DNA from 2 places in the Brevundimonas sp. FV2ps16 genome. Region 1 is predicted to be linked to the other one. Evidence: predicted binding sites of a transcription regulator. Region 1 holds the regulator's gene; the other holds the start of a gene.

The links. Region 1 encodes HrcA, which represses chaperone genes, less so after heat shock. Its sites were predicted from a motif close to GTTAGCANTCNNNNNNNNNGANTGCTAAC; they were not measured.
Region 2: the regulator HrcA is predicted to act here: its motif matches at 11,424-11,452, upstream of groES (co-chaperone GroES).

Annotation. Positions count from the first base shown of each region.
Region 1 is NZ_CM178728.1:891,191-905,983, reverse strand. Features, by position in the region: gene ACW170_RS04275 (S8 family peptidase) at 1-1,924, shown strand, start outside; gene grpE (nucleotide exchange factor GrpE) at 2,025-2,612, opposite strand; gene hrcA (heat-inducible transcriptional repressor HrcA) at 2,657-3,751, opposite strand; gene rph (ribonuclease PH) at 3,805-4,530, shown strand; gene ACW170_RS04255 (DUF6065 family protein) at 4,556-5,323, opposite strand; gene ACW170_RS04250 (prolyl-tRNA synthetase associated domain-containing protein) at 5,362-5,886, shown strand; gene ACW170_RS04245 (tetratricopeptide repeat protein) at 6,518-7,426, shown strand; gene ACW170_RS04240 (LON peptidase substrate-binding domain-containing protein) at 7,443-8,099, shown strand; gene ACW170_RS04235 (Trm112 family protein) at 8,161-8,355, shown strand; gene gshB (glutathione synthase) at 8,439-9,395, shown strand; partial or broken gene ACW170_RS04225 (YifB family Mg chelatase-like AAA ATPase) at 9,452-10,372, shown strand; gene ACW170_RS04220 (hypothetical protein) at 10,443-10,883, shown strand; gene ACW170_RS04215 (hypothetical protein) at 10,880-11,050, shown strand; gene ACW170_RS04210 (DUF3761 domain-containing protein) at 11,234-11,665, opposite strand; gene ACW170_RS04205 (hypothetical protein) at 11,754-12,356, opposite strand; gene ACW170_RS04200 (helix-turn-helix domain-containing protein) at 12,677-12,883, opposite strand; gene ACW170_RS04195 (hypothetical protein) at 12,960-13,211, shown strand; gene ACW170_RS04190 (hypothetical protein) at 13,887-14,189, opposite strand; gene ACW170_RS04185 (hypothetical protein) at 14,270-14,793, opposite strand, start outside.
Region 2 is NZ_CM178728.1:992,061-1,006,853, forward strand. Features, by position in the region: gene ACW170_RS04680 (acetyl-CoA C-acetyltransferase) at 1-550, opposite strand, end outside; gene trhA (PAQR family membrane homeostasis protein TrhA) at 707-1,420, shown strand; gene phaR (polyhydroxyalkanoate synthesis repressor PhaR) at 1,508-2,137, shown strand; gene ACW170_RS04695 (hypothetical protein) at 2,134-2,493, shown strand; gene ACW170_RS04700 (hypothetical protein) at 2,708-3,130, opposite strand; gene ACW170_RS04705 (hydroxymethylglutaryl-CoA lyase) at 3,222-4,136, opposite strand; gene ACW170_RS04710 (ArnT family glycosyltransferase) at 4,133-5,827, opposite strand; gene ACW170_RS04715 (glycosyltransferase family 2 protein) at 5,904-6,644, shown strand; gene ACW170_RS04720 (hypothetical protein) at 6,649-7,125, opposite strand; gene pgi (glucose-6-phosphate isomerase) at 7,237-8,844, shown strand; gene ACW170_RS04730 (DUF1826 domain-containing protein) at 8,871-9,416, opposite strand; gene zigA (zinc metallochaperone GTPase ZigA) at 9,513-10,733, shown strand; gene ACW170_RS04740 (hypothetical protein) at 10,784-11,221, opposite strand; gene groES (co-chaperone GroES) at 11,525-11,812, shown strand; gene groL (chaperonin GroEL) at 11,921-13,567, shown strand; gene lpdA (dihydrolipoyl dehydrogenase) at 13,936-14,793, opposite strand, start outside.

The DNA of each region.
Region 1 (14,793 bases):
GACCGACGTCGTCGTGGGCCGCAATACCCCCTATGTCGCCGACGACAGCCACGGGACTCTAGTGTCCGGCGTGATCGCCTCGAATTTCAACGGCCTGGGCTCGGTCGGGGTCGCCTATGAATCGACCATACTGTCGATCCGCGCCGACATTTCGGAGTGCGAGGATGAGGACGACGACGTCTGTTTCAACAGCTCGGATCTGGTTCGGGCTCTCGACTTCGCCGTGGCCAACGGGGTCAAGATCATAAACATGTCCCTGGGCGGCGACGGACGGTTCGGTTCCGCCTTCGAGGCGGCCCTGCTGCGCGCGGTCGATTCCGGCGCCGTCATCGTCGCCTCGTCGGGCAATGACGGCGAGGCCAACCCCGGCTGGCCGGCCCAATATGCGGTGGATCCCCGCTTCGCCGGCGGCGTCATCGCCGTGGGTTCGCACGGCGATAAGAATCTTATGTCGAGCTTCTCGAACCGCGCAGGGGTGACGGCCGCCGCCTATATCTCGGCGCCGGGCGAGGAAATCATCACCGGCTGCGATGGGACGAGTTGCTGGAACATCTCCGGCACCTCCTTCTCGGCGCCCCATGTCTCGGGCGCCCTGGCCCTGCTGATGGACGCCTTCCCCAATCTGTCGGCGCGCCAGGCCCTGGCTATTCTGATCGACACGGCGCGCGACGCCGGGGACCCAGGGACCGACATCGTCTATGGTCGGGGCCTGCTGGACCTGGCCAACGCCTTCCGACCGGCCGGCGCAACCTCTGTGCCGATGGCGAACGGCGCCTCCATCGTCGCCGAGACCGAGCCGGGCAGTTTCGTCGGCCCCGCCTTCGGCGACGCCTTCTCGCGCCAGACCGCCCTGGGGACCGTCCTGTTCGACGGCTATGACCGGATGTTCGCGGTCCAGCTGGGTGCAGCCTATCCGACGGCGCCCAGCCGCTCGTACCAGGCCGCCCCGTTCGAACCCAGCCGCACGGCGACCACGCAGTTGGCCCTGCCCAACGGCGGCCGGCTGAACCTGACCGCCTCCCAGCCGATCGCGACGCCCGAGCCCATCGCCCCGCGCTATGACCTGACCGACGCCCCCTGGCTGGGCGACGAGCCCCGGCAGGAGGCCATGCTGGGCCTGGAGATGGGCCGGCTGAGCTTCGCCACCTGGCAGGGCCGCGGCGGCGCGTCCTCGCCGTTCGACGGCGCGGCCGGCGACGGCTTCGCCGCCCTGGCCCAGGTCGATCACGCCGTGCGCGGCGCCGTGCGGTTCGGCGCCCTCACCCTGGCGGCCGAGAGCGGCGGCGGCGACCGCCGCATGCCCCTGCGCCGGGTCGAGGAAGAGGCCTCGACCTATAGCCGCGCCACCCTGGCCTGGCGCGGCGCCGACGGCGGTCTGTCGCTCAGCCTGGGCGCCCTGGACGAGCGTCTGGGGCCGCTCGGCGCCTTCCTGCCGGGCGGATCGGACTTCGCCCTGCCGTCGCGGACAAGCTTCTATGCGGTCGGCGGCGACTGGACCCTGCGGCCCGGCCTGGCCCTGATCGGCGAGGCCGGCCTCGGTTCGACCGAGACCGAAGGCCGTTTCCTGACGACGGACGGGGCGGCGATCAGCTCCAACTGGCGGCTGGCCCTGCTGACCGGCTGCACCGCCCTGTGCGACCGGATCAGCTTCACCGTGTCACAGCCGCTGCGGATCGAGCGCGGGACCTTCTCGGCCTGGCTGGCCGATGTCCCGGTCGAATATTTCGACCCCCTGACCTATTCCCGCCGTAGCTTCTCGGCGGCGCCCAGCGGGCGTCAGATCGACTTCATCCTGGGCGGCGAGCGTCGGCTGTGGGACGGCTCAAGCCTGTCGCTCCAGGCCGTCGCCAGCCGCGAACCGCGCCACGTCGCCGACGCTGCGCCCGAGTTCGCCCTGATCGGCGGGTGGCGGCGTCAGTTCTGAGGGGGCTGGTGAATCGTGAGTGGTAGCGAGGGGTGAGCGGCTTGCGGAGACACCGCAGCTCACTATTCACCCGTCACCAATCACCACTCACGTCCTGACATCAGGCCTTGCCGTCGAAGGCATGAGTCTCGGCCTCGGGCGCCGCGCCATAGGGATTGGCGGCCTGCGCGCCCGACCCCTTGGCCGCCACCACGACCATGGCCGGGCGGATGGTGCGGCCGAACAGTTCGAAGCCGGACTGCATGGTTTGCAGCACGGCGCCGCCCGGAACCGTGTCCGACGGCTGTTCGATCATGGCCTGGTGCAGATGGGGGTTGAAGGCCTCGCCGGCCTCGGGCGCGACCCGCTTCAGCCCATTGGTCTCGAACGCCTGCAGCAGGGCCTTCTGGGTCATTTCCAGACCGGTCACCAGGGCGACGGTCGGGCCGTCGGTGTCCTTGGGCGCCGCCATCAGGGCGCGTTCCAGATTGTCGGCCACGCCCAGCAGGTCCTTGGCGAAGCGCTGGATGGCGAAGGCGCGGGCGTCGTTCTGCTGCGTCTCGGCGCGGCGCTTCAGGTTCTCCATCTCGGCGGCGACGCGCAGGGCGCGGTCCTTCCACTCGTCGCGCTCGGCGATGACGGCGTCCAGCGGCGCCAGATTGTCCGAGGGATCGGCGTCCAGGCCGTGTTCGGCGTTGGCTTCCGCCATGTCGGCGTCCAGTTCGTTGAATTCGTCGTTAAGGGGCTTGTCGCTCACTTGTCGTTCCCGTCCAGCATCCGGCCCAGCACCCGGGCGGTATAGTCCACCAACGGAATGACACGGGCGTAGTTCAACCTTGCGGGCCCTATGACGCCGATGGCGCCCAGAACCCGCTGTCGGCCGCTCATATAGGGCGCAGCGATCACGGCGGAACCCGAAAGTGAAAACAACCGCGTTTCGGCGCCGATGAAAATTCGCACCCCCTGGGCCGCGTCCACCCCGTCCAGCAAGCCGATCAGCTGTTCCTTCTGCTCCAGATCGTCGAACAGGACCCGCACCCGCTCCAGATCCGCCAGGCCTTCGCCGTCCTGCAACAGGTTGGCGCGGCCCCGCACGATCAGGGCGCGCTCGCGGTCCGGACCGCCGGACCAGGCGGCGAACCCGTCCTCGACCAGGCGGGCGGCGGTCTGGTCCAGTTCGCGCCGCGCGATCTCCAGCTCCTGGGTCATCTCGCGCTTGGCGTCGGCGAAGGGCCGGCCGCGCAGGCGGGCGTTGAGGAAGTTGGACGCCTCGACCAGGGTCGAGGGCGTGACCCCGGCCGCCAGGGTCATGATCCGGTTCTCGACGGTGCCGTCGTCGGCGACGATGACCGCCAGGGCCTGATCCCCGCCCAGGGCCACGAACTCCACATGTTTGACCCCGGATTCGCGCACCGGGCTGGACACCACGCCCGCGCCCCCCGCCAGGCCGGACAACAGGTTCGACGCTTCGTCGAGGGCGGATTCGAAATTCCGCCCCCGCCCGGCCAGCCGCCCGTCGATCTCGCGCCGCTCCTCCTGGGTCAGGTCGCCGATCTCCAGCAGGCCGTCGACGAACAGGCGCAGGCCCGCATGGGTCGGGATCCGCCCCGCCGAGGTATGCGGCGCGGCCAGCAGCCCCGCCAGGGTCAGGTCCTGCATCGTATTGCGGATCGAAGCCGGCGACAGGGCGATCCCGCCCAACGACAGGGTCCGCGACCCGACCGGCTCGCCCGTCTCCAGATAGGACTCGACGATGCGCCGGAAGATGTCGCGCGCCCGTGCGTCCAGCCCCGCCAGCCCCGCAAAGGACTGGGCGCCGTCGAACGGCGGGGTTTTGGGGGCATACAGGCTCACGGTTTCAGGATAAGCACCGCCGCCTCAGCTTCCAAGGATTCATCTCAATGCGCCATTCGAAACGCACCGACGATCAACTGCGTCCCGTGACCATCGAGACCGGCGTCAACCGCTATGCCGAGGGTTCGTGCCTGATCACCTTCGGCCATACGAAGGTTCTGGTGACGGCCTCGGTCGAGGAAAGCATTCCCGGCTGGATGCGCGGCAAGGGCCAGGGCTGGGTCACCGCCGAATACGGCATGTTGCCCCGCGCCACCCACACCCGCGGCCGCCGCGAGGCCGCCGCCGGCAAACAGTCGGGCCGGACGCAAGAGATCCAGCGCCTGATCGGCCGCTCGCTCCGCGCCGTCGTCGATCTGAAGGCCCTGGGCGAGCGTCAGGTCGTGCTGGACTGCGACGTCATCCAGGCCGACGGCGGCACCCGCACCGCCTCCATCACCGGCGCCTGGGTCGCCATGGCCTCGGCCCTCAACTATCTGCGCGACGAAGGCGTGCTGAAGTCCGACCCGATCCTGGACCAGGTGGCGGCGGTGTCGTGCGGTGTCTGCGACGGCGTGCCGGTGCTGGACCTGGACTACGAAGAGGATTCCGAGGCCGAAGCCGATTCCAACTTCGTCCTGACCGGCGCAGGCCAGATCGTCGAGGTCCAGGCCACCGGCGAGAAGCGCGGCTTCTCCCGCGCCGAGTTCGACCGCCTCTTCTCCCTGGCCGAGATCGGCTGCACCGAACTGTTCGCCCTGCAAAAGGCGGCGCTGGAGGCGGTGCGCCGCTAAGCGCACCGACCTCTTCGCACCCGCGTCAGCCGACGCGGGGCGTCTTCAGGCGGCGCTTGTTCGAATGGGTGGGCGGCGCCGCCCCCAGGTCCTCGGGCACCTCGCCCTTGAAGTAGTAGCGCTGCCAGGCCTCCTTGGCCGCGTCCGGATCGCCGCCGGCCAGCCGCTGGTTGAAGTCGGTGCGGGCGCGGTTCCAGGCCTCGAACTGGCCCTTCATCACCGGATTGGATTCCAGGGTGCGGATCACCGGCTGGAACTGTTCGACCTTCTTGTGCTCGATCAGATTGATGAAGCAGAAGGGCTCGCCCTTCTCGAAGCTGATCCGGCCCGGCCGGGTGAAGATCCAGTTCATCGTGAAGGGGAAGGGCAGCCAGTCGGTCTCGATCAGGCCGACCAGCGGCTGGATCCCGTCCTTCAGGTGATTGGGCGACCCCGAACACATCATCCCCCAGCCCGGCGGCGTGCGGAACAGATACTGCGGGTGCATGGTCAGGACCCCGCGCGAAAAGTGCGAGGTGACGAAATGCGCCAGGTCGTGCTGGGGCCGATCCGGCGTGATGACGATGTCTTCCTGGCGCGGCCCGCCGTTCCACTCGGCCGAGAAGCCGAACGGGCACAGGATCTCCCACCCCGTGGTGTTGGCCATGTTCAGCGGCAGGCACCGATAGGGGTGGCGGCTGATGAAGGCGTCCATCCAGTTGCGCGACTGGCGGCCGGGCACGAGATCCGGCGGCCGGGCCGTCATCGGATAGCATTCCAGTTCCAGCGGGCGCGTCTGCACGGTATCGACCATGGAACCGTTCCTAACGCCGCAAACGCGACTGCTCAACCATGACGCCAGACTCCGTCCATGCCCCCGCCTTCGACCGTGACGCCCTGACCGCCTGGCTGGCCGAGAACGACGTCGCCCACACCACCCATGACCACCCGGCCGTCTTCCGCGTCGAGGAAGGCCTGGACCTCAAGGCCGACCTGCCCGGCGCCCACACCAAGAACCTGTTCCTGAAGGACCACAAGGGCCGCCTCTGGCTGATCTCGGCCCGCCAGGACACCGTCATCGACCTGAAACGCGCCGCCGCCGCCATGGGCTCGGGCCGTCTCTCCTTCGGAAACGAGACCCTGATGTTCGAAACCCTGGGCGTCCGCCCCGGCTCGGTCACCGCCCTGGCCCTGATCAACGACGCCGACCGCCGCGTGACCTTCGTCCTGGACCGCCGCCTGTGGGACGCCGACATCGTCAACTTCCACCCCCTGACCAATACGGCGACGACGGCCCTGGAGCAGACGGCGTTCCGACGGGTGCTGGCGCTGCTGGGGCGCGAGCCGGTGGTGGTGGATTTCGGGGCGCTGGGGTGAAGGCGGGGCGCGTGAACATCTAAACTACGCTGCCCCTCCCCACGCGCCTTCCGGCGAGGAGAGGTGACGCCGCCCTTCTTTCGTCATTCCGGGCGAAGCGTAGCGAAGACCCGGAACCCAGCGGCGCCGAAGGCGAAATCTATCCGCCGCACAATGTCTCAAGATCTAATCCGCGACAGTTTCGCGCTCTCGCGCGCCGCTGGGTTCCGGGTCTTCGGGCCAAGCGGCCCTTCGCCCGGAATGACGAAAGAGAAAGCGTTGCGCGCACAATGACGCTGGCCCGACTCAAACAATTCCAATGACTTGCAGATATCTGGCGCCCAGCGACCTACCGGTGGCCGGCGGCGTGAGATCATTCCGGCATGAGAACCGACGCCACAGCCCCCACCAACCCCCGCCTCGCCATGTTTGGCAGGTTTGGCGCCTTGGCACGGTGTTTTCGCGCCATTCGCGCCAGAACAGGCGCCCCGCGAAGAATAGACGAAAATAGACTCCATTTTTTTCGAGTGGATTCCGTCTATTTCGGCCCTCAGGCGCGCTCCGTCACAGCGCGACCAATTCGCCGCTTGATGCCGGGGCATCCCGACGCCATCTGGTCCGTTACGACCCTCGAGCCTGCACGGACTTAGCCATGACCCTGATCGACCCGACCCTGTCCCCCGGCCGCTCCGGCGACGACCTGATCAAGGAGGGCACGGACGCCTCCTTCATGACCGACGTCATCGAGGCCTCGCGCCATCAGCCGGTCATCGTCGATTTCTGGGCCACCTGGTGCGGGCCGTGCCGGACCCTGGGTCCGGCGCTGGAGAAGGGCGTGCGCGCCGCCAAGGGGGCGGTGAAGATGGTCAAGATCGATGTGGACGCCAATCCGGCCTATGCGGGCCAGCTGCGGGTGCAGTCGATCCCCACCGTCTACGCCTTCGTCAACGGCCAGCCGGTGGACGGCTTCCAGGGCGCGATCCCCGACAGCCAGATCAAGGCCTTCATCGACAAGCTGACCGGCGGTCAGGGGGGCTCGACCGAGACGACGCAACTGCTGGAACTGGGCGAGGAGTCGCTGGGCTTGAACGATTTCGGCGGCGCGGCCCAGGCCTTCGCCCATGTCCTGTCGATCGAGCCCGAGAACGAGAAGGCCATCGCCGGCATGGCGCGGGTCTATCTGGCCAACGGCGACCCTGAGCAGGCGCTGCAGACCATCGCCATGGCCCCCCAGGACTCCAAGGAGCCGACGGTCCAGAGCGTGCGCGCCCAGCTGGCCCTGGCCGCCAAGGCCCCGACCGGCGCTTTCGCCGAACTGGAGGCCAAGGTCGCCGCCGATCCGACCGACCACCAGGCCCGGTTTGACCTGGCCGAGGCCCAGAGCGCGGCCGGCGACTTCAAGGGCGCCGTCGACAATCTGCTGGCCATCATCCAGGCCGACCGCGAATGGAACGACCAGGCGGCGCGCAAACAGCTGCTGGTCATCTTCGACGCGGCCGGCGTCAGTTCCGACGTGTCCAAGGACGGCCGGCGTCGCCTGTCGTCCATCCTGTTCTCTTAAGCGCACCGGAGTCTTCATGCCCCAGGGCTATGTCAGGGCGCTCGACCTGCCGCAGGTGATCCCGGTCTTCCCGCTGGGCGGCGCCATCCTGCTGCCGCGCGGGCAACTGCCCCTGAACATCTTTGAGCCGCGCTATCTGAACATGGTGGACGACGCCATGGCCGGGGACCGGATCATCGGCCTGATCCAGCCCAAGGGCGGCGACCCGGCCCAGCCCGGCCTGTCGCCGGTCGGCTGCGCCGGGCGGATCACCAGTTTCGCCGAGACCTCGGACGGCCGGTATCTGATCACCCTGACCGGGGTGTCGCGGTTCCGCATCGCCGCCGAACTGCCGTCCAAGGCGCCCTATCGCCAGGTGCGCGCGGCCTTCGACGCCTATGAGGACGATCTGTCGCCCCCGCCGGAAGAACCGGACTTCGACCGCCACGCCTTCCTCGACGCCCTGCGCGCCTATATGGCCCACCGCCTGCTGGACATCGACTGGGAGACGGCCGAGACCGCGCCGATGGAGGCCCTGGTCAACAGCCTGTCGATGGCCCTGCCGTTCGAGCCGGCCGAGAAACAGGCCCTGCTGGAGGCCATGGGTCTGATGCCCCGCGCCGAGGCCCTGACCGCCCTGCTCCGCATCGACGCCGCCGACGCCGGCGACGACGCCGCGCCTTCGATCCAGTAGCGCAATGCGACGAGCCACCCTACAACGGCCTCAAGTAGCGCCAGCGCGATAGGCCCAAAAAATGAGTGACGCCTTCAACACCCCTGTTTCGGTCGATCCCCGCCTGCTTGAGGTGCTGGTCTGCCCGGTCACGCGCGGCAAGCTGACCTACGACCGCGATGCGGGCGAACTGATCTCGGCCGGCGCCAAACTGGCCTATCCGATCCGCGAGGGCGTGCCGATCATGCTGGCCGAGGAAGCCCGTCCGCTGGACTGAGCCTTAGCCGGCGACCCTTCACTGGCCCTGAGCGCGGCGCGCCAAACGGGCCTCAAGTAGCGCGAAGCGCGATAGGCCCAAGCATGACACTCAAAGTCGCCATCCAGATGGACCCGATCGAGGCCGTCGACATCGCCGGGGACACCAGCTTCCTGATGGCCGAGACGGCCCAGGCGCGCGGGCACCGGCTGTGGGTCTATGACTTCCGCACCCTGGCCCTTGAGGAGGGCCGCCTCTACTGCCGCGCCCGGCCGATCACCGTGCGGCGCGAGGTCGGCAACCACGTCGACTTCGGCGACTGGGTGAAGCTGGACCTGGCCGAGGACGTGGACGTCATCCTGATGCGCCAGGATCCGCCGTTCGACATGGCCTATGTCACCGCCACCTATCTGCTGGAGACGGTCCATCCGAAGACCCTGGTCGTCAACGACCCGGCCCAGGTGCGCTCGGCGCCCGAGAAGCTGCTGGTCACCGCCTTCCCCGGGCTTCAGCCCCCGACCCTGATCTCGGCCGACCCCGTCGCCCTGGACGCCTTCCACAAGACGCACGGCGAGGTCGTGCTGAAGCCTCTGCACGGCAACGGCGGTTCGGGCGTGGTCAAGCTGCGCGCCGACGACCCCAATCTGGACGCCCTGATCGAGATCCACGCCGTCGGCAGCCGCGATCCGCTGGTGATCCAGAAATTCATCCCTGCCGTGTCCAAGGGCGACAAGCGCATCCTGCTGATCGACGGCGAGCCGGTGGGCGCGATCAACCGCGTGCCGGCGGCCGGCGCCGTCCGCTCCAACCTGCACGTCGGCGGCACGGCCATGCCGGTCGAACTGACCCCGCGCGACCTGGAGATCTGCGCCGCCATCGGCCCGACCCTGAAGGAGCGCGGACTGATCTTCGTCGGCATCGACGTGATCGGCGATTATCTGACCGAGATCAACGTCACCTCCCCCACCGGCGCCCAGCAGCTGAAGACCTTCACGGGCGTCGACGCCACGGCCCTGATGTGGGACGTGATCGAGAAGAAGCGCGCCGCGCAGGTTGCGTAACACCCCTTGCGCTAGAGCAGGGTTCATGCTTCGTTCTCTCCAGCGGAGGGAACGCCATGGTCGCGCGGGTTGTCACAGTCGCCTTTGACGGGGTCGAGGCTCGGCGCGTGGACGTCGAGGTCCAGCTGGTCGGCCAGGATCAGCAGACCGTCTTCAACATCGTCGGGCTGCCGGACAAGGCTGTGGCCGAGAGCCGCGAACGGGTGCGCGGAGCCTTCGCCGGCATAGGCCTGGCCCTGCCGTCGCGGCGGATCATCGCCAATCTGGCCCCCGCCGACCTGCCCAAGGAGGGCAGTCATTTCGACCTGCCCATCGCCCTGGCCCTGATGGCGGCCATGGGGGTGATCGCCCCCGACGCCCTGGACGGCTGGGCCGCCATCGGCGAACTGGGTCTGGACGGGCAGATCGCACGGGTGGGCGGCGCCCTGCCGGCCGCCGTGGCCGCCGACGCCATGGGCCTGGGCCTGATCTGCCCCGAGGCCACGGGGCCAGAGGCGGCTTGGGCCGGCGGGGCCCGCATCCTGGCGCCCCGGTCGCTGATCGCCCTCGTCAACCACTTCAAGGGAACCCAGGTCCTGCGCGCGCCCGAGCCCGGCCCGCTGGCCAGCGGCAAGGCCGTGCCCGACCTGCGCGAGGTCAAGGGCCAGGAGGGCGCCAAGCGGGCGCTGGAGATCGCGGCGGCCGGCGGCCACAACCTGCTGTTCATCGGCCCGCCGGGGTCGGGCAAGTCGATGATGGCGCAACGCCTGCCCGGCCTCCTGCCGCCCCTGACCTCGCAGGAGCTACTGGAGACCTCGATGGTCTGGTCGGTCGCCGGCCTGATCGAACGGGGGGCTCTGACCCGGGACCGACCGTTCAGAAGCCCTCATCACTCCGCCTCGATGGCCGCCCTGACCGGCGGAGGGCTGCGGGCCAAGCCGGGCGAAGCCTCTTTGGCCCACAACGGCGTCCTCTTCCTCGACGAACTGCCCGAGTACAGCGCCATTATGGAGCATTTACACCTAGCGCTGGGCTGACTAAGTAGCTGTTCTTGCTACGTTCTTCCGTATGGAAAACGTCAAACTTGAACGGCCGAACACCGTCGCCGGCCTCGTTGAGAAGCGGGGCGAACTGGCCAAGCGCCTCAAGCTTCTACGCGCCGAAGAGAAGAAGGTCGTCTGCGATCTGGATCATGTGGACGCTGCGATCCGGCTCTTTGATCCGGCAGCGGACACCGACCGTATCGTCCGCTACCCGACGAAGCACCGCGCCAAGAAGGGGGAGGTTGTGAGGCTGGTTGTCCGATCTCTGCGGGCGAGCGACCACCCGCTTACGGCACTCGACCTCGTGCATATCCAGATCAAAGAACGGAGACTCAACGCGGATGACGCGACGGTCGTCATCATGCGTAAGCGGGTCGGCGCCTGCCTGACAAAGCTGCGGGCGGATGGCTACGTCCGCAACGTGCCGGGGACTGGACTCTACAAGCTGTGGGAGTTGGCCCGATGAACGCGCCCATGAGGTTCTGGCGCGGACAGCGCCTGTATCAGATCGCTCCGGCGCACGAAGGCGGCGGGTTCATCGGCCTGTGCGACGGCCGGGTCGTGGCGACGGCACAGGATCGGCCGTCCGTGATGCGGATCATATTGATGACTATGGCTTGGAGACCGGCATGACTGACGCGTTAGACCTCATCCATCAGATCGTCGAAGCGGAACCCTCGATTCTCAACGACGCCGTATTCGAACGAGTGCTGAATCTTCTAGTCGAATCGGTGTCGTTGTGAAGGTGCCGGGATTAGGAGTGTTCGACGCCACCGAGGTCGAGAGCGGGCTGATGTTCCAGTTCTATGCAGACGACTAGCCGTAGGGTCGGGTCCCGTAGCATCGCGGATATTGTGAACAGCCCCAGAATAGCTTGCCGCGATTGCGGCCTCGCTTAGCTGCGCGCGGAGTCATCCGGTTTTTACAGCGTGGGCAAGTGACCCCGGAAACAGGCGTTGCCGGCGGCGCGGGACGCTTGGGCGTAGGCAGCGGCGCTGGCAACGCTGATGGCTGTGGTGAAGGTGGAGGCGTTGGTGTCGGAGCAAGCTTCGTCATCACCACCGTTACGGCGTAGCCAGATGCGATCCCGACGCCGATGGCTCCAAGCCATGTCCAAGACCCGCCACGCTTCACTCCGCCATGCCATGAGCAAGCGCCGGGTCTTCCAATCGATGGAGATGCCCAACCGTCTCGACATCGTGCAGGTCCATTAAGTGGTGCCAGCACTACGAGCGCCAAGAACCACATAATAACACCCACGACGAGTGGTAGCCACCAAGCGTTCGCCAGCCAGCTTCGAGCACTCGACGGTGTAGTAGTGGGGATGCCGCTCACTTTACTCAGATTGCTTGTGGGTGCCGAAAGCTAGGCCTTTGATCAGGTCCTCATTTACCTTTGGACCCGCCAATTCAGTCCCTGATGCTAACTTCTCGCGGCGCCATCTAAGAGATTTTGCCGCGCCAACCGAGCCCATCATCATGTAGGGTTTTGCAGCCCCAAGTAGCTGGTCTTGTGCGCCAAAGACATTCGCCGACGCCTTCATCACCGCCACATATTTGGATGGTGGTGCGTCTCGATCCATCATGAAGGTGGTCTTAGCCTGCAACAATGAGCGAAGCCGGTCCTCCACAGTCTCTGAGGCTTTATGAAAGCGTGGGCCAAAGAGAAAATAAGCATCGGTCTTGGCTGCCCAGAACTCCCTCAATGCCGCTGTCGGCGGGTCACGGGTGACCTGTTCAAAAGTCAAAGCGAGTATTTCACTGTGCCGGGTGCCTATGGCGTTGTTGAGCGCGAGATAGGCTGCAAGCCGTCGATCAAACAGATCGACAGCCAATTTGTGCTTCGCGGTGCGCCACTGTTGCCAAGCGACATACGCCACCACAATCGCCGCAAATGATGAGGCGATCGCGGGCGCAATTGAAACGGTTAGGGCGGTCACGGCAGTGATGTTGGCCTACAATCTGCGCAAGGTCCGACGTTGTCATACCGAGGACCAAGAGACTTCATGAACATGTCGGCTTGTTCGAATGTCTCAAAGGGCGGAGACCAGTAGGTCGGACCATTGCCCTTCTGCTGATTTTCCTGACCCAGCCCATTTCGGCAATGCTTGCACTCACCCGCATGAATGCGCGCGCGTTTGGAGGGCGGGATGACTTTCACATAGTATGGCACGGCCAACTATCTCCGGTTGCCCGCCGGTATGCAATACGCTTGACGTAGCGCCGATCTACGAGCCCCTACCTGTTCTGGGCTGTCGATCTAACGGTCGAAAAAGCGTCCCGGCTCAACGTCGAATAGCTCGGATAGCTGCACCAGCAGCCCGACGCTGGGGTAGCTCTGTCCGCGTTCGATGCGGCCGATCTGCCGGACGTCGAGATCGGTTTCAGCCGCGAGTCCTTCTTGGGTCCAACCTCTCTCCTTGCGGAGACGGCGGACGTTCCCGCCGATGATTTGTGCCCAGCCCATCCGCGCGATGGGTTTAACGAAATGGCCATCAATCCAAGGACATTAGATGTCCTATTGATCCATTCGGGAGGGTTTGATGGCTGGTCAGTTCCTTTGCACGTCGTGCGGCACGGTCGGAAAGCCGAGAGTGCGTAATCGCGGCAGTAGCGCGATCGAGATCATTCTCTGGCTTTGCTTCATCTTCCCCGGCCTTCTCTACACGCTGTGGCGGATGGGTCGGAAGGACAGCTACTGCCGGGCCTGTAAGGCTCCGACGATGATCCCAGCGGATTCGCCGATGGCGCGCCAGTATCTCGGCGCGGGTGTGAGTAGGGGGCTCTACCAATGAGGAGCACGCTGGCGCTGATCGCAGCTGTATCCCTCTCTCCTCCGCCAGCAGCGGCGCAGGACACGATGGCCTACTACACATTCCAAGGACGCGATGCCGTGGTGACGTGCGGTCACGGTCGCTCGGGCGCCCGTGTTGTTCGCACGATATTCAAACAGAGATCAGGATGGTTCGAGCGCGATCTGAGCCCGACGGACTCGACGTGGGTCTCCTCAGGCTGCGCCGGCTATATCGCCGAACAGAGCCGGATCATTTCGCCGGAGGAGTCGCGAGAGCGTTTGAACGCAATCTTGAATCCGCCCCCGCCTCGGTCTTCTGAGGAGATCATCCGGAGCATCAAGGAGACGGTCTGCTCGGCCCACCCCGAACACAGAGACTGCGCTGACAGGTGAGGAGGAGACTCCCACCGGCCAGCGAGATGGCGCAATTCTTGACAATTCATCGGTATTTGTTACGATGCGTGCCTATCGCCTTCGGCGATTTAGATCGGCGCATGGGCCGGCCGTTGCGAGACGGTAATCTCGTTTTCAAAACAGGTGAAGAGATGGACATGAGATGGCGCGCCATGCCATGGCGCCAGCAGGTCTTGCATTGGATTTGCAAGGCACTTGATGTGCAAGTGATCTGCAAGGAAGGGTGGTGCTTCGGCGCGACTTACGACAAGTGCCGTAAGGATTATTGAACTGGCGTGAACTCCGGGCTACCGAGTAAGCGTTCGACTAAGATTTCGTCTGCTTCAGGATGAAGCCCTTTTCCTTTAGACCAGTTTCCGCTCACTTCGACGACCATCCATTTGTCGTCTTTGTCATGATCTGTTTTCAGCAGGGTGTTCACCACTTGGCCTGGGCTCGATGTGGTTTCCAACAACCACGTCGATAAGAGAACCCGAGTTGCGTGCCCGTGCTCTGCCAACGCCGCTTTTATGGCGGCGTAGTTTCTGTTTCCGGTAAGGTCATAGCTGACGAGATATGCGGTCATAGAGCATCTTGATCACACGACGCCTAATTCCCGGTTACCAACAATCGTGCTGATTGCAGTCCGACGGGGCCAACGAGTGTCTATGTGGCGACGGATAGAAAACCGAACGGTGAGGTGTCTGCGGTGATTAGAGCCTGTGATGTTGGATGGCTCATAGGCCGTCCTCGGCTGACATACGGGCATTTGGAAACGGACGTCCGGCTGTTCGGAAAGAGGTCGTAGGCACCCGCACGAACGATCTTTGTAACGCTGTCCGAAAGAAAGAGGATTTCGTCCTCGCCATCGATCCGAGGTGTCAGATCGATGAGGTTTTGGGAATTCTCTGCCGCCCACACACTGTGGAACTCGGCTTCCGTATATTTTCCATTGTCCCAGATCATCCAGCCGCAGATGCGACGACCACCAGCCCGCCGAACCTGTTCGAGGACGTTGTTGTGGCAGAAGCCTGCCTTATAGTCGGCGCTGACGTTCGTGAAAGGCAGGAACACAGGAGCATCAAGACTGATCGTCTTGCAGAACTTCGTGATAGTATGACGAAGAGGCTTCGTAGGGGTCGTGATCTTCGGCGAAGCCACAGCGTAGAGCGCGCGGATAGCCTCGGTCA
Region 2 (14,793 bases), 100 kb from region 1:
TGTGCTGGCTCGCCAGGGCGAACTCGTCCTGGGCCTCGCGTGTGATCGCCCATTTGTCGGCGATGTTCTCGGCGGTCTGGCCCATGTGATAGCCGTTGAAGGCGTCCCACAGCCCGTCCTTGACCATGGTGTCGACCAAAGCGACATCGCCCATCTTGTGCCCGGCCCGCAGCTGCTGGGCGTGGGGCGCCTGGCTCATGCTCTCCTGACCGCCGGCGACGACGATCTTCGCATCGCCCAGGGCGATCTGCTGGGCGGCGATGGCGACGGCCCGCAGGCCTGAGCCGCAGATCTGGTTCAGGCTCCAGGCCGGCGCCGCCTGTCGCACTCCGGCGCCGATCGCGGCCTGGCGCGCCGGGCCCTGGCCGGCGGCGGCCTGAAGCACGTGGCCCAGGATCACCTCGTCCACTTCATCCCCGGATACGCCAGCGCGTCCCAGCGCCGCCGTGATGGCGATCTCGCCCAGCTTCGAGGCCGGCAGCGCCGACAGGGCGCCGAGGAAGGACCCGACGGGCGTGCGGGCGGCGGAGACGATGACGACGTCGGTCATGGATTTCACTCTCTGCAGAATATTTCGTTGCCGTTTTGCCGCATCCCTGCGGCTTCGTCACCTGCGGACGAAAAACATCGGCGTGGATTCAGTCATTCGTCACCCTGATGGCCCATTCTGGCGGAACGATACGGACGATCCTGGATTTGATTGGCCATGCTGCGAACGCTGAAACGCCTTGTCACCCACGTCTGCACGCCGGACGAGCTGGACATGATCGAGCATTACCAGACGCGCGCCGAACGCCTGGCCGACCTCTGGGTCCATGTCGTCGGCCTGATGCTGGCGGCGGTCGGCGGCGTTATTCTGGCGGGGCTGGCCGGCGTCTACACCGGGATCGGCGGGGTGCTGGCCACGGCCATCTACGCCCTGTGCCTGGTCGGCATGCTGACCGCCTCCACCATTTACAACTGGACCAGGCCCTGCGCCGCGCGGCCCGTGCTGCGCCGGCTCGACGAGGCCGCCATCTTCCTGATGATCGCCGGCAGCTACACCCCCTTCACGACCCAGAGGTTCGAAGGCGGCTGGTCGGTCGGCTTCACCGCCCTGATCTGGACCCTGGCCTTCGTCGGCGCAGGGGTGAAGCTGTTCGCGCCGCGCATTTCCGACAAGTTCTGGAGCGGCGTCTATGTGGTGTTCGGCTGGCTGGCGGTCGCCGCCCTGAAGCCGATGGTGGAGACGGTTCACCCGATCGCCCTGGGCCTGCTGGTGCTGGGCGGCCTGATCTATACGGCCGGGGTCTTCGTCTTCATCAGCCCCAAGGTGCGTTTCCGCCGCGCCATCTGGCACGGTTTCGTCGTCACCGGCGCCACGGTCCACTGGACGGCGGTGCTGGTCGGCGTGGTTCTGGCGCCTGCGATGAGCCACTGAGGTTGTCAGGGGCCTGCGCTTTTACGCCTCTGGCGCTTCGCGTCGCAACGGAGGATAGTGACGCGTTGCAACATCGCGAGAACAAGCGTGGCTGACGAAAAGACAAAGGGCGGAAAGAACGGCGACGGCGCGCAGGTCGTCATCAAGAAGTACGCGAACCGAAGGCTCTATAACACCCGGACCAGCGCCTATGTGACGCTGGAGGACCTCGCCGCCATGGTGCGCGAGGGGACCGAGTTCGTCGTCTATGACGCCAAGACGAACGACGACCTGACCCGCCAGATCCTGACCCAGATCATCTTCGAGGAAGAAAGCCGGGGTGAAGCCCTGCTGCCGGTGCAGTTCCTGCGTCAGCTGATCGGTTTTTACGGCGGTCAGATGCAGGGCGTCTTGCCCTCCTATCTGGAGATGTCGCTGGCGAATTTCGGCCGGCAACAGGAACAGTTCGCCAGTCAGATAAGCCGCGCCTTCGGCACGGGATCGGGCGCGACCCTGATGGAGGAGGCGGCCAAGGCCAATATGGCCATGTTCGAGCGGACCATGCAGATGTTCCCCGCCTTCGGCTATTCCCGGACTGAGCCTACGCCTCAGGCCGCCGGCGCTGAAGCCAAGGAAGAAGCCCCCGCTGCGCCTGACGCCCTGGACGAGATGCGTCGCCAGATGGATGAGATGCGCGCCCAGATCGATCGTCTGGCGGGCGGATCGAAGACGAAATGACCGACCGGATTCAGCCGGTCGGCGGCCCCGAGCGGGTGGACCGGCGAGACGGCGAGCGGCGCGAGCGGGAACGCCGCGCCCAGCAGGCCGCCTCGCGCGCCCTGGTCCGAAGCGAGACCCCTGAGCCCGAGTTCAAGCCGGACGCCGGCCCGGCAAGACCTGCCGTCCATGCGGCCATCGACCCCGGCGCGGCGGCCTTCGTCGCCCAGCAGATGGGACAGCGCGGCCAGAAGCGGGGCCTGCGCGGCGGTCCGCCGGTGCTGGATGCGGCCCGCGCCGCCTATCTGGGGACCGAATATTCGGGCGAAGCCGAGCGTCGGCCGCCGACCGGCAAGGCCGCCAAGACCGACATCTGAGGCGGCGGCACGGGGCTTGCTGGGGCTGGGGCAGATCGCCTCTTTTCGGACCAGCCCATGCCCGCCGCCTTCAGCCTCGCCGCCAAGGTTTTCGACGTCGCCGTCGTGGCCCTGATCTTCACGGCCTTTTCCTAGGGGGCCTATCGACTTCTTGGGGCCTACCGCCCTTCGGGCGGCTTGAGGCCGTATGGGGCCTGCTGTCCGCCCTCGGCCGTCAGTTCCCGAGGTCGAAATCCTTGCGGGACGAGATGATGGTGACGATGAAGCCCGCCAGCACATCCAGCAGGATCATCACCACGATCAGGAAGAAGGTCGAGGTGGCGAAGCCGCGGATCAGCAGGAATTCGACCAGGACCACGATGAACAGGATCATCGACAGGGCGTGATTGACGATGGCGACCTTCTGGCTGGAGGTCGATTTGATCAGCTCGAAGAACAGCAGGATCAGGCCCAGGAACAGGATCAGGTCGCCTGAACCGACATTCCATTGTGCGCCCGAGGCCATGGGGATCGAGAACAGCGGGTCGCGCAATAGGGCGTCGGCCTGGGCCATGCCGACATTGCTCGAGTCGCCGAACAGCACGACGATATTGTACAGGATCACCGGGATCAGAAGCAGGGGTATGGCGATCAGCATGGCGGTCCTCCCCGGCGCAATGGCTGCGCTTGTTAAGCTTGATTAACCCTATTTGTCCCGTTTCGCCACGACGGAGGTGTGACGGCGGGCCTCAGGCGCGGGGGAAGCCGCCGGCGCGGCTGAGGGCGGACGGCGCGGGCCGGCCCAGGGTCTCGCCGATCCAGCGCGCTGTGGCGATCAGGGCGTCCAGATCATAGCCGGTCTCGAACCCGCCGCGCGTCAGGATATAGACCAGGTCCTCGGTGGCGATATTTCCCGTGGCGCCGGGCGCGAACGGGCAGCCGCCGATGCCGCCGACCGAGGCGTCCAGCACGTCGATCCCGGCCTCGACCCCCGCATAGGCGTTGGCCAGGCCCGTGTTTCGGGTGTCGTGGAAGTGCAGGCGCAGGGTGGCCTCGGGCGCGGCCTTGCGCGCGGCCTCGACCTTGCGCGTCACGGCCCAGGGATCGCCGGCGCCGATGGTGTCGGCCAGACCGATCTCGCCGACGCCCAGTTCGGCGATGGCGCCGACCATGTCCGCGACTTGGTCCACGGAAACCTCGCCGTCGAACGGACAACCCCAGACGCAGGAAATCATGGCCGACAGCGACGGCGCGCCGTCCGAGGCTTCTGCATTATGTCGGCGGGCGACGATCTCTCCCAGCATGGCCAGCTGGTCCTTCACCGACAGGCCCTGGTTCTTCAGGCCGAAGCCGTCGGTGGCGGCGACCGAGACATTGACCTCGTCCACGCCCGTCGCCAGGGCCCGGTCATAGCCCTTGCCGTTCAGGACCAGGCCGATGCGGCTGTGGCCGGGGGCGGGCGGCAGGGCCGCCATCACCTCCTCGGCGCCGGCCATCTGCGGCACATATTTGGGATGGACGAAGGAGACGGCCTCGATCCGCCGGGCGCCCGCCGCCTCCAGTCGCCGAACCAGATCGGCGCGAACGGCGGGGTCCAGCACCGTCTTTTCATTCTGAAGCCCGTCGCGGGGACCGACTTCAACGATCTGGATGATCCGGCTCACGGCGCCTCGCCCGCGCTCGCCTCGGCGTCGGTCGTCGGCCGGGGCGGCGGCGCATAGACGGTCAGGTTCATCTCGTCCCCGCCCGAATAGTTGTAGCCCCGCACCACCCCGACGGCCCGGCCCGACACGCCCAGTCGTCCGGCGGCGGCGCGGAACGCGTCGGCGTCGCGCCCTTCGACGATGGCGGGCCGGCCCTCGGCCAGGGCGCGGGCGGCGCCCTCGGCGTCGGTCAGCTCGGTGTCCCGTCCGGTCAGGAAGACGAAACTGGGCTCGTGGAAGGTGGTGATGGCCACCGGCCCGGGCGTGCGGCCCTGGCGTGGATGCAGGTCGGCGGCCTCCAGCGTCTTCTCCAGCTGGGGCGCGATGGCCAGGGGGCGCAGCTGACGGATGGTGCCGGCCAGGGCGCCATGGGCCACGATCCCGAAGGCGAGCGAGGCGACCAGGGCCGCGACCGTCGCCCGGTTCAGCAGCAGGAAGGCGCCCATGGCCGCCGCCGCCAGGGTGGTTCCCACGGTCAGGGCCGCCCAGGTCTGGGCCGTCGAGGTGCCATAGACCGTCAGTCCATAGACGGTGATGCCGATGATCAGCACGGCCGCGAACATCGCCAGCACGGCCCCGGTGATGCGCGAGACCTTGCCGATCGGCCGCGCCAGGGCGGCGGCGGCCAGCAGGGCCAGGCCGCCGAAGGTCGGCAGGGTGTAGTGCCACAGCTTGGTCGGGGCCAGTTCGAACATCAGCCAGCCGGGAACCAGCCAGCAGACCAGGAAGCGGATGGCCGGCTCGGCCCGGCGGCTCCAGCCCGTCGAGACCGCGGCCGGCAGCAGCAGGGTCGAGGGGAAGAAGAGCAGGGGCGCCAGCAACAGATACAGGCCGGGGAAGCCGGAATGGCTCTCGTGCGCCCCGGCCACCTTGGGCGCCAGATCCCCGCCGATCGCCTCGCGCCAGAAGCCGCCGTCGGTGGCGATGGTGATGGCGATGGCCCAGGGGCCGACCATCAGGGCGACCAGGGGCAGGCCCCAGCCCCAGCCGAGACGGGCCAGCCATTTCACGTCGCGATCCCAGATCGACAGGGCGATGACGGCCAGGGCCACGACCAGAAGCCCGATCGGCCCCTTGATCAGGATGGAAAGGCCGATCCCGATCCAGAACAGCAGCTTGTGCGGCCGGATCGGCCGTTCGCCGGCCTTGGCCGCCATATAGATCCGCGCCAGAGCCGCCATGGCCAGGGTGGTGGCGCCGCACAGCATGGCGTCGGTCTTGGCGATGCCCGCCTCGGTCGACAGCAGGAAGGTCGCCCCCATGATGGCCCCGCCGAAGAAGCCGACGCGCGCGCCCAGCATCGCCGACCCCGCCCAGGCCACCGCCCAGGCGGCCAGCATGGCCCCCAGCAGGGACGGAATCCGATAGGGGGCGATCTCGCGATCCTCGACGTCCGATGTCAGCGAGACGGCGACGGCCTGGAGCCAGTAGATGCCGACCGGCTTTTTCCAGCGCGGTTCGTCCTGGAAGCGGATGTCGACATAGTCGCCGCTCTCCAGCATCTGGACCGTCGCCTGGGCGAACCGGCTCTCGTCGCGGTCCAGCGGCGGCAACAGCAACAGGCCCGGCAGGCCGGCGACCAGCGTCAGCAGGGCGGCGAGCAGCTGCCCCCTCCAGCCGGCGATGCGGCGATCCAGATCGAAAGTCTTCATCCGGCGATCCTTACACGGCGACCGGCCCGTCGTCAGCCGTCTCCCCTAAGCGGGCGATCTCGTCTATGGAGCGGCGATGACCGCCCCGACAAGCCATGCCGCGCCCGAGATTTCCGTCGTCGTTCCCGTCCATGACGAGGCCGGCGCCGCCGTGCCCCTGGCCCGCGAGATCGCCCAGGCCTTCGCCGGCCGGTCGTATGAGATGATCTTCGTCGACGACGCCTCCAGGGACGCCACCCTGGCTGAGCTGAAGGCCGCCCAGGCCGAACTGCCGGCCCTGCGCGTCCTGTCTCACGGCGCCAACGCCGGCCAGAGCCGCGCCGTCCGCACCGGCGTTCTCGCCGCGCGAGGCTCTGTGATCGTGACCATGGACGGCGACGGCCAGAACCCGCCCGCCGACGCGCCGCGCCTGGTGGACGCCCTGCTGGCCGCACCTGCCGATGTCGGTCTGGTCGGCGGCCGCCGCGCCAAGCGCCAGGACTCACAGGCCAAACGCCAGGCCTCGCTCTGGGCCAACCGGATTCGCCGCAGGCTTCTGGGCGACGACGCCGACGACACCGGATGCGGCCTGAAGGTTTTCCGCCGCGAGGTCTTCCTGCGTCTTCCCTATTTCGATCACCTGCACCGTTATCTGCCGGCGCTGGTGATCCGCGAGGGGTTCCGGAACCTGTATCTCGACGTCGATCACCGCCACCGTGAGACGGGTCGCTCGAAATACACCAACTGGGGCCGGCTGAAGGTCGCCTTCGCCGACCTGCTGGGCGTCATGTGGTTGAAGACCCGGTCGCGTCGTCCAGGCGCGATCTCCGAGTTCTGATTTTCTAGACCTCGGGCTGAGGCGGCGCCGTGATCACTTCGACATTGTCGTTCAGCAGATAGGACAGCTCCGACAGGGCCGTGGCGCGCTCGGCGGGCGTAGCCGCCGCCTGAACGGCTTCCAGCTTCTTCGGCATATCCTCGGAAATCCCCCGTAGGATGCATTTCAGATCGCCGTCCGTGCCGCGTTCCTTCAGGACCAGATGACCCTGCAGGTCTAGGGCGGCCAGGGCCTCGGCCTGGGCCTTGAAGCCGACGAAGGCCTGGCTGGTGAAGAAGGCCGCGTCTTCGGTCGCTTTTGACGCCGCCCAGCCGTCCACCACGGCCTTCAAGGCGCCGGATCGAGCCACGATGTCGGCGAACAGGGGCTCGCCGGCGACCGAAACAGGCGCGCCGACCGCTGCGGGGGGCTGTTCGGCCGCCAGAGCCACTGCAGGATTGGACATCGACAGGGCGATTGTGAGAGCAAGGCCGCAGGACATGAAGTGACTTCCTGTTTCAGCGTCGGCTAGGACGTTGAACCGGCATACGCCCGACCCGTAAACGAGTGTTTATCTTCTTCTCTCCCGCCTTCTCTCCCCAGAGGACGACCGATGACCCGTGACGACGCCTGGACCGCCTTCGACGCCGCTGCTGAAACGGCCGGCAAGACCCGTATCGTGGATCAGTTCGCCGCCGATCCCGGCCGTCTGGCCCGCATGTCGGTCGAGGCGGCGGGCCTCTATCTGGACCTGTCGAAACAGAGCTGGACCCAGGCCGCCTTCGAGGCCTGCCTCGATCTGGCCCGCGCCAGCGATGTCGAGGGCCGTCGCGCCGCCCTGTTCGCCGGCGAGGCCGTCAACCTGACCGAGGGCCGGGCCGTGCTGCACCCGGCCCTGCGCGCCCCCGCCGGCGCCGACTTCAAGGCCCTGGGCGAGCCGGTCTCGGCCGAGGTGGACGCCGTGCGGGCCGATATGAAAACCTATGCCGACGCCGTACGCTCGGGCGCCGAGGCGGGGGCCACGGGCCGCAAGTTCGAGGCCATCGTCCATGTCGGCATCGGCGGGTCGGACCTGGGCCCGCGCGTGGTCTGGGACGCCCTGCGCCCGCTGGACCCGTCCATCGACCTGCGTTTCGTCGCCAATATCGACCCGCGCGACATGGCCGAGGCCCTGACCGGCCTGGATCCCGAAACCACCTTGGTCGTGGTCGTGTCCAAGACCTTCACCACCCAGGAAACCCTGGCCAACGCCGAGGCCGCCAAGGCCTGGCTGGCCGCCGCCCTGCCGGCCGAGGGCATGACCAAACACTTTATCGGGGTCACCGCCGCGCCTGAAAAGGCGGGCCAATTCGGCTGCGGCCGCACCTTCGCCTTCCGCGACTGGGTCGGCGGCCGCTATTCGCTGTGGTCGGCGGTCAGCCTGTCGTGCGGCATCGCCCTGGGCTGGGACGTGTTCGAAGCCATGCTGGCGGGCGCCGCCGCAATGGATGACCATTTCGTCTCGGCCCCGCTTGAGCAGAACGCCCCGATCCTGCTGGCCCTGGCCCAGGTGTTCAACGTCGACGGTCTGGACCGTCCGGCGCGGACGGTGGCGCCCTACGCCCACGCCCTGCGCCGCCTCCCGTCCTTCCTGCAACAGCTGGAGATGGAGTCGAACGGCAAGCGGGTGCATCGCGACGGAACCCCCGTCACGCGCCAGACCTGCCCGGTGGTGTTCGGCGAGCCGGGCACCAACGGCCAGCACGCCTTCTTCCAGCAGATCCACCAGGGCCCGCAGATCGTCCCGGCCGAGTTCGTGATCGTCGCCAAAACCCATGCCGACGCGCCGGAATCGCCGCTCTGGTCAAACGCCCTGGCCCAGGGGCAGGCCCTGATGCTGGGCAAGACGACCGAAGCCGCGAAGGCGGAAGGCCTGGCCCAGGGTCTGTCGGAGGAAGAGGCCGCCCGTCTGGCGACCCATCGCACCTTCACCGGCAACCGCCCCTCGACCGCCATCGTTATGGACCGTCTGACGCCCGAGACCCTCGGCGCCCTGCTGGCCCTCTATGAGCACAAGACCTTCGTCGAGGGCGTGATCTGGGACATCAACAGCTTCGACCAATGGGGCGTCGAACTGGGCAAGGTCCTGGCCAAGGCGATCCTGAAGGATGTCCACGCCGGCGGCCCGTCCGCCGATCTGGACCCCTCGACGGCGGGCCTGATGACGCGGTTGATGGGCTGAGGCTCACGCCGGCGCGGCGTCGATCGTCAAGACACGCCGGGGGATCGTCTCCCGGCCGGCGGCGAGCGGTGCAGAACCACCGGAAACTCCGGCCAGGCCTCCCAGCCCGGCGCCGTGCCCTTCATGACGGCGACATCGCCGGGATGAAGGGTGCGGACCCGGCGTCGCGTGCCGATGTAGCGCCCGTCCAGATCCTCGCCGATCTCTCCGGCGAAGGCCCATTCCGGCCCCGGCCCCTCATAGGCGACGATCAGGCGCACCGGGACCGCGTCCTGATGAAACCGCGGACAGGCGCGCCGGGTCACGGTCTCGCACCGCGCGCGCCAGGCCTCGCATCCGCTGATCGCCGCCACGATCTCCGCCAATCTTTCGATATCCTGGAGAAACCACTCGGGCGCCGCACCCGATAGGGCGATCCAGCGCCCGTCGCACTCGGCGGTGAAATCAGCCGGGGGCGGGGCGTCGGGCGGCATGGGGCTGGGCCGCGACCAGATCGCCATCCGCACCTGCGGCTCGAACAGGGTGGTGAAGACCGTGGGCGCAAGCCCTTGGACGACTGCGCCGACCGCCATGGAGAACCTTGCTGACCGGGTATGTTATACTATAACGTAACTCTCACAATCGCCCGGCTGTGGTCAAGCTCGGCGCAGCATCCGTGGAGCGCCTTCGTGTCCGAGTTCAAGAAACTGCCCGTCACCGTCCTGTCCGGCTTCCTCGGGGCCGGCAAGACGACCCTGCTCAACCACATCCTGTCGAACCGCGACGGTTTGCGGGTGGCGGTGATCGTCAACGACATGAGCGAGGTGAACATCGACGCCGCCCTGGTGCGCGACGGCGGCGGGGCGGACCTGTCGCGGACGGAGGAACGGCTGGTGGAGATGTCCAACGGCTGTATCTGCTGCACCCTGCGCGAGGATCTGCTGATCGAGGTCGGCACGCTGGCGCGCGAGGGGCGGTTCGATTGCCTGCTGATCGAATCCACCGGGATCTCCGAACCCATGCCGGTCGCCGCCACCTTCGACTTCCGCGACGAGGACGGCTTCAGCCTGTCGGACCTGGCCCGGATCGACACCATGGTCACGGTGGTCGACGCCTTCAACTTCCACCGCGACTATCCCTCCACCGACAGCCTGAAGACCCGCGGTGAACATCTGGGCGAGGACGACGAACGCACGGTGGCCAATCTGCTGATCGACCAGATCGAGTTCGCCGACGTCATCGTGCTGAACAAATGCGACCTGCTGGATGCTGTGCAACTCGGAACGCTGAGGGCGATGATGACCCAGTTCAATCCCCGCGCCCGGATCCTCGAGGCGGTGCGCGGCGTCGTGCCTCTGGACCAGGTCATCGGCACGGGCCTGTTCGATATGGAGCGGGCGGAACAGGCCGCCGGCTGGTCCCAGGCCCTGCGCGGCGAGGTGACGCCCGAGACCGAGGAATACGGTGTCTCCACCTTCGTCTACAGGGCGCGGCGACCCTTCCACCCCCGACGCTTCTACGACCTGCTCAACCGCGAATGGCCCGGCGTCTGGCGCTCCAAGGGCTTCTTCTGGCTGGCCAGCCGGATGGATTACGTCGGCTCCTGGAGCCAGGCCGGGGCGGTGACGGAGCATGAGTGGGGCGGGCTGTGGTGGGCCTCGGCCCCGCGCGAGCGCTGGCCGGACGACAATCTCGAATGGCTGAAGGCGATCGAGGCGGTCTGGCGTCAGCCGTACGGCGACCGCCGCCAGGAGATTGTCCTGATCGGCAAGGACATGAACCGCGATCTGCTGACCTCGATGTTCGACGCCGCCCTGCTGACCCGGTTCGAGATGGAGCGCGGCCCGAAGGGCTGGGCTAGGCTGGAGGATCCCTTCCCGCACTGGGGACCCCGCCAGGACGCGGCGTAACAAAAAAAGGGGCGCCCCGCAGGACGCCCCTTCTTCATCCGACCCGCCTTTTACCAGCGGCGGTCATAGCGGTAGTCGCGGCGATCATCCCGACGGTCATAGCGCTGGTCCCGGCGATAGTCGCGATAGTCGCGGCGCTGCTCCCAGCGCGGATCGCGGCTGTTGATGCCGTGCTCGCGTTCCCAGTGGCCCTGGTTCCGGTAGCACTGGCCGCCGCGATAATATTCGCAGCCCGACCCGCGATTGGACGCCACGGCGCCCAGGGCCGCGCCGGCCAGCGCCCCGCCGGCGATATAGCTGCCGTCGCCGTTGCCGTAGAGGGCGCCGGCCAGGCCGCCCACCGCGGCGCCGATCAAGGCGTTGCGGGCGGAGTTGTCTTCCCCGCGATCACGGTCGCGGTAGGACTGGGCCGAGGCCGGGGCGGCCATCAGGGTCATGGCCACGACCGGAGCGGCGACGACGGCGGTGATCTTCAGCATCTTGGACATGGTCGTCTCCTTTTATTTTCGGGCCGGGTTTCGCGCGTCCGGGTGTGGACGGGCTCCAGCGTTGAGACGGTTCTGCCAGTCCCCGCTTGAACAGGCCCGGAGCCGGCCGTTCATTTGGGGTTCACCTGTCGCGGAAGTTTCGCACGCCCGATGGGGCGGGTCGCCTTGACGCTGGCCTTGGCTCTGACTAACTCCCGCTCGCGTTAGCACTCTCGTCGGTCGGCTGCCAAAGCGGTGATCGAGGGGAGGCTGGCCCACCGTTTTCAAGTCGCCCCCGTCCGGGGGTACAAAAGGAGAGAACCGATGGCGTTTCGTCCGCTCGGCGACCGCGTGCTGGTCAAGCGCGTTGAAGAAGAATCCAAGACCAAGGGCGGGATCATCATCCCCGACACCGCCAAGGAAAAGCCGCAGGAAGGCGAAGTCGTCTCCGTCGGCCCCGGCGCCCGCGACGACAGCGGCAAGGTCAATGCTCTTGAACTGAAGGCCGGCGACCGCATCCTGTTCGGCAAGTGGTCGGGCACGGAAGTGAAGATCGACGGCGAAGACCTGATCATCATGAAAGAGTCGGACGTCCTAGGCGTCCTGTCCTGAACGTGACTCGTGATGCGTGACTCGTGAGCGGCGCGTGATCGCGCCCTTACGAACCGCATCAATCACGACTCACGATTCACCACTCACCTTTTTAAAGGAGCAGCCCGCATGGCCGCTAAAATCGTACACTTCAACACCGACGCGCGCGACAAGATGCTGCGCGGCGTCAACGTTCTCGCCAACGCCGTCAAGGTGACCCTGGGTCCCAAGGGCCGCAACGTCGTGATCCAGAAGTCCTTCGGCGCCCCGCGCTCGACCAAGGACGGCGTGTCGGTCGCCAAAGAGATCGAGCTGGAAGACGCCTTCGAGAACATGGGCGCCCAGATGATCCGCGAAGTCGCGTCGAAGACGAACGACAAGGCGGGCGACGGCACCACCACCGCGACCGTCCTGGCTCAGGCCATCGTGCAAGAGGGCCTGAAGGCCGTCGCCGCCGGCATGAACCCGATGGATCTGAAGCGCGGCATCGACAAGGCCGTCGGCCTGGTGCTGGAAGAGATCAAGGCCAAGTCCAAGCCGGTCTCGAACAACTCGGAAATCGCCCAGGTCGGCACCATCTCGGCCAACGGCGACTCGGAAATCGGTGAGCTGATCGCCCAGGCCATGGCCAAGGTCGGCAACGAAGGCGTGATCACCGTCGAAGAAGCCAAGACCGCCGACACCACCGTCGACGTCGTCGAAGGCATGCAGTTCGACCGCGGCTATCTGTCGCCCTACTTCATCACCAACGCCGACAAGATGGAGGCTGTTCTCGAAGAGCCCCTCATCCTGCTGTTCGAGAAGAAGCTGACCTCGCTGCAAGCCATGCTGCCGATCCTGGAAGCCGTGGTGCAGTCGGGCCGTCCGCTGCTGATCATCGCCGAGGACATCGAAGGCGAAGCCCTGGCCACCCTGGTGGTCAACAAGCTGCGCGGCGGCCTGCGCGTCGCCGCCGTCAAGGCGCCGGGCTTCGGTGATCGCCGCAAGGCCATGCTGGAAGACATCGCCATCCTGACGGGCGGCCAGGTCATCTCGGAAGACCTGGGCATCAAGCTCGAGACCGTCACCCTCGACATGCTCGGCAAGGCCAAGAAGGTCTCGATCACCAAGGATGACACCACCATCGTCGAAGGCGTCGGCGAGAAGGAAGCCATCGAAGCCCGCGTGGCCCAGATCAAGCGCCAGATCGAAGACACCACCTCCGACTACGACAAGGAAAAGCTGCAGGAACGTCTGGCCAAGCTGGCCGGCGGCGTCGCGGTTCTCCGCGTCGGCGGCTCGACCGAAGTCGAAGTGAAGGAAAAGAAGGACCGCGTCGACGACGCCCTGAACGCCACGCGCGCCGCGGCTGACGAAGGCATCGTTCCCGGCGGCGGCATCGCCCTGCTGAAGGCCTCCAAGATCCTGGCCGACGTCAAGGGCGACAACGCCGACCAGAACGCCGGCATCGCCATCATCCGTCGCGCCCTGCAGGCTCCGATCCGTCAGATCGCCGAAAACTCCGGCGTCGAAGGCTCGATCGTGGTCGGCAAGGTTCTGGAAAACGACGACGCCTCGTTCGGCTTCAACGCCCAGACCGAGGAATACGGCGACCTGGTCAAGATGGGCGTCATCGACCCCGCCAAGGTCGTCCGCACGGCCCTGCAAGACGCCGCTTCGGTGGCCGGCATCCTGATCACCACGGAAGCCGCCGTCGCCGACGCCCCCAAGAAGTCGGGCGGCTCTTCGTCCCCTGACATGGGCGGCATGGGCGGCATGGGCGGAATGGACTTCTAAGTCCAAGTCACTCCAGGCTGGAAATGCAGAAGGGCGGGACCGCAAGGTCCCGCCCTTTTTCTTTGGCCGCTCAGGCCGCGCCGGCCATCCCAATTCCGCAACCCGAATCCAGTCTTTTCAGACCTTTATCTTCCTGAGCCGCGCTTCAACCCACCACGCTCCAAAACCGTGCGACACTCTCCTCCACACGGTCTTTGAAAATCGAATCCTCACCCCGTCGCGCTCTCGGCAAATGGCGCTTTTGGCGCTTTGTCACCCTGTTTTCGTGACAGCGCCATTCGCCGCCGCCCAGCCGCCCAGCCGCCCAGTCCCTGACGTCAAAGGTTGCGCGCATCCGTCGTCGGACAGCCGGGGTTTGGACCCGGCCTTCAGATATGGATGGCGTGGCCCAGGGCCCGCAGGGAGGCCTCGTGGAAGGCCTCGCCCAGGGTCGGGTGGACGTGGATGGTCCCCGCCACATCCTCCAGCACCGCTCCCATCTCCAGCATTTGGGCGAAGCTGTTCGACAGCTCAGACACATGCTGGCCGACCGCCTGGACGCCCAGGATGCGGTGATCCGACTTGGAGGCGATGACCCGCACGAAGCCACCGTCCTCGCCCGCCTCGATGGCCAGGGCCCGGCCGATGGCGGCGAAGGGGAAGACGCTGGTGATCACGTCGTCGCGGCCCGCGACCTCGTTCGGACCCAGGCCCGCCGAAACAATCTCCGGCTCGGTGAAACAGACGGCGGCGATGGTGACCGGATCGAACAACCGGTCATGACCCGCGATGATCTCCGCGACCACTTCCCCTTGGGCCGAGCCCTTGTGGGCCAGCATGGGTTCGCCGGTCAGGTCGCCCACGGCCCAGACATTCTTCATGCTGGTGGCGCAGCGCTGGTCGATCTTCACGAACGGCCCGGCCATGGCCACGCCCATGTTCTCCAGCCCCCAGCCTTGCGTGCGCGGACGACGGCCGACCGTGACCAGCACCTTGTCGGCGTCCAGCTGCAGCGGTTCGCCGTCCCTGGTCGTGACGTTCAGCTTGCCGTTCCCGAACCCGCCGGCGCGCGCGCCCAGGTGCAGCTCCACCCCGTGCGTCTCCAGCCATTTGGCGACCGGATCGGTCAGGGCCTTGTCATAGAGCGGCAGGATCCGCTCGGCCATTTCGACGATGGCCACTTCCGCGCCCAGCTTCCGGAAGGCGATGCCGAGCTCCAGGCCGATATAGCCCCCGCCGACCACGAC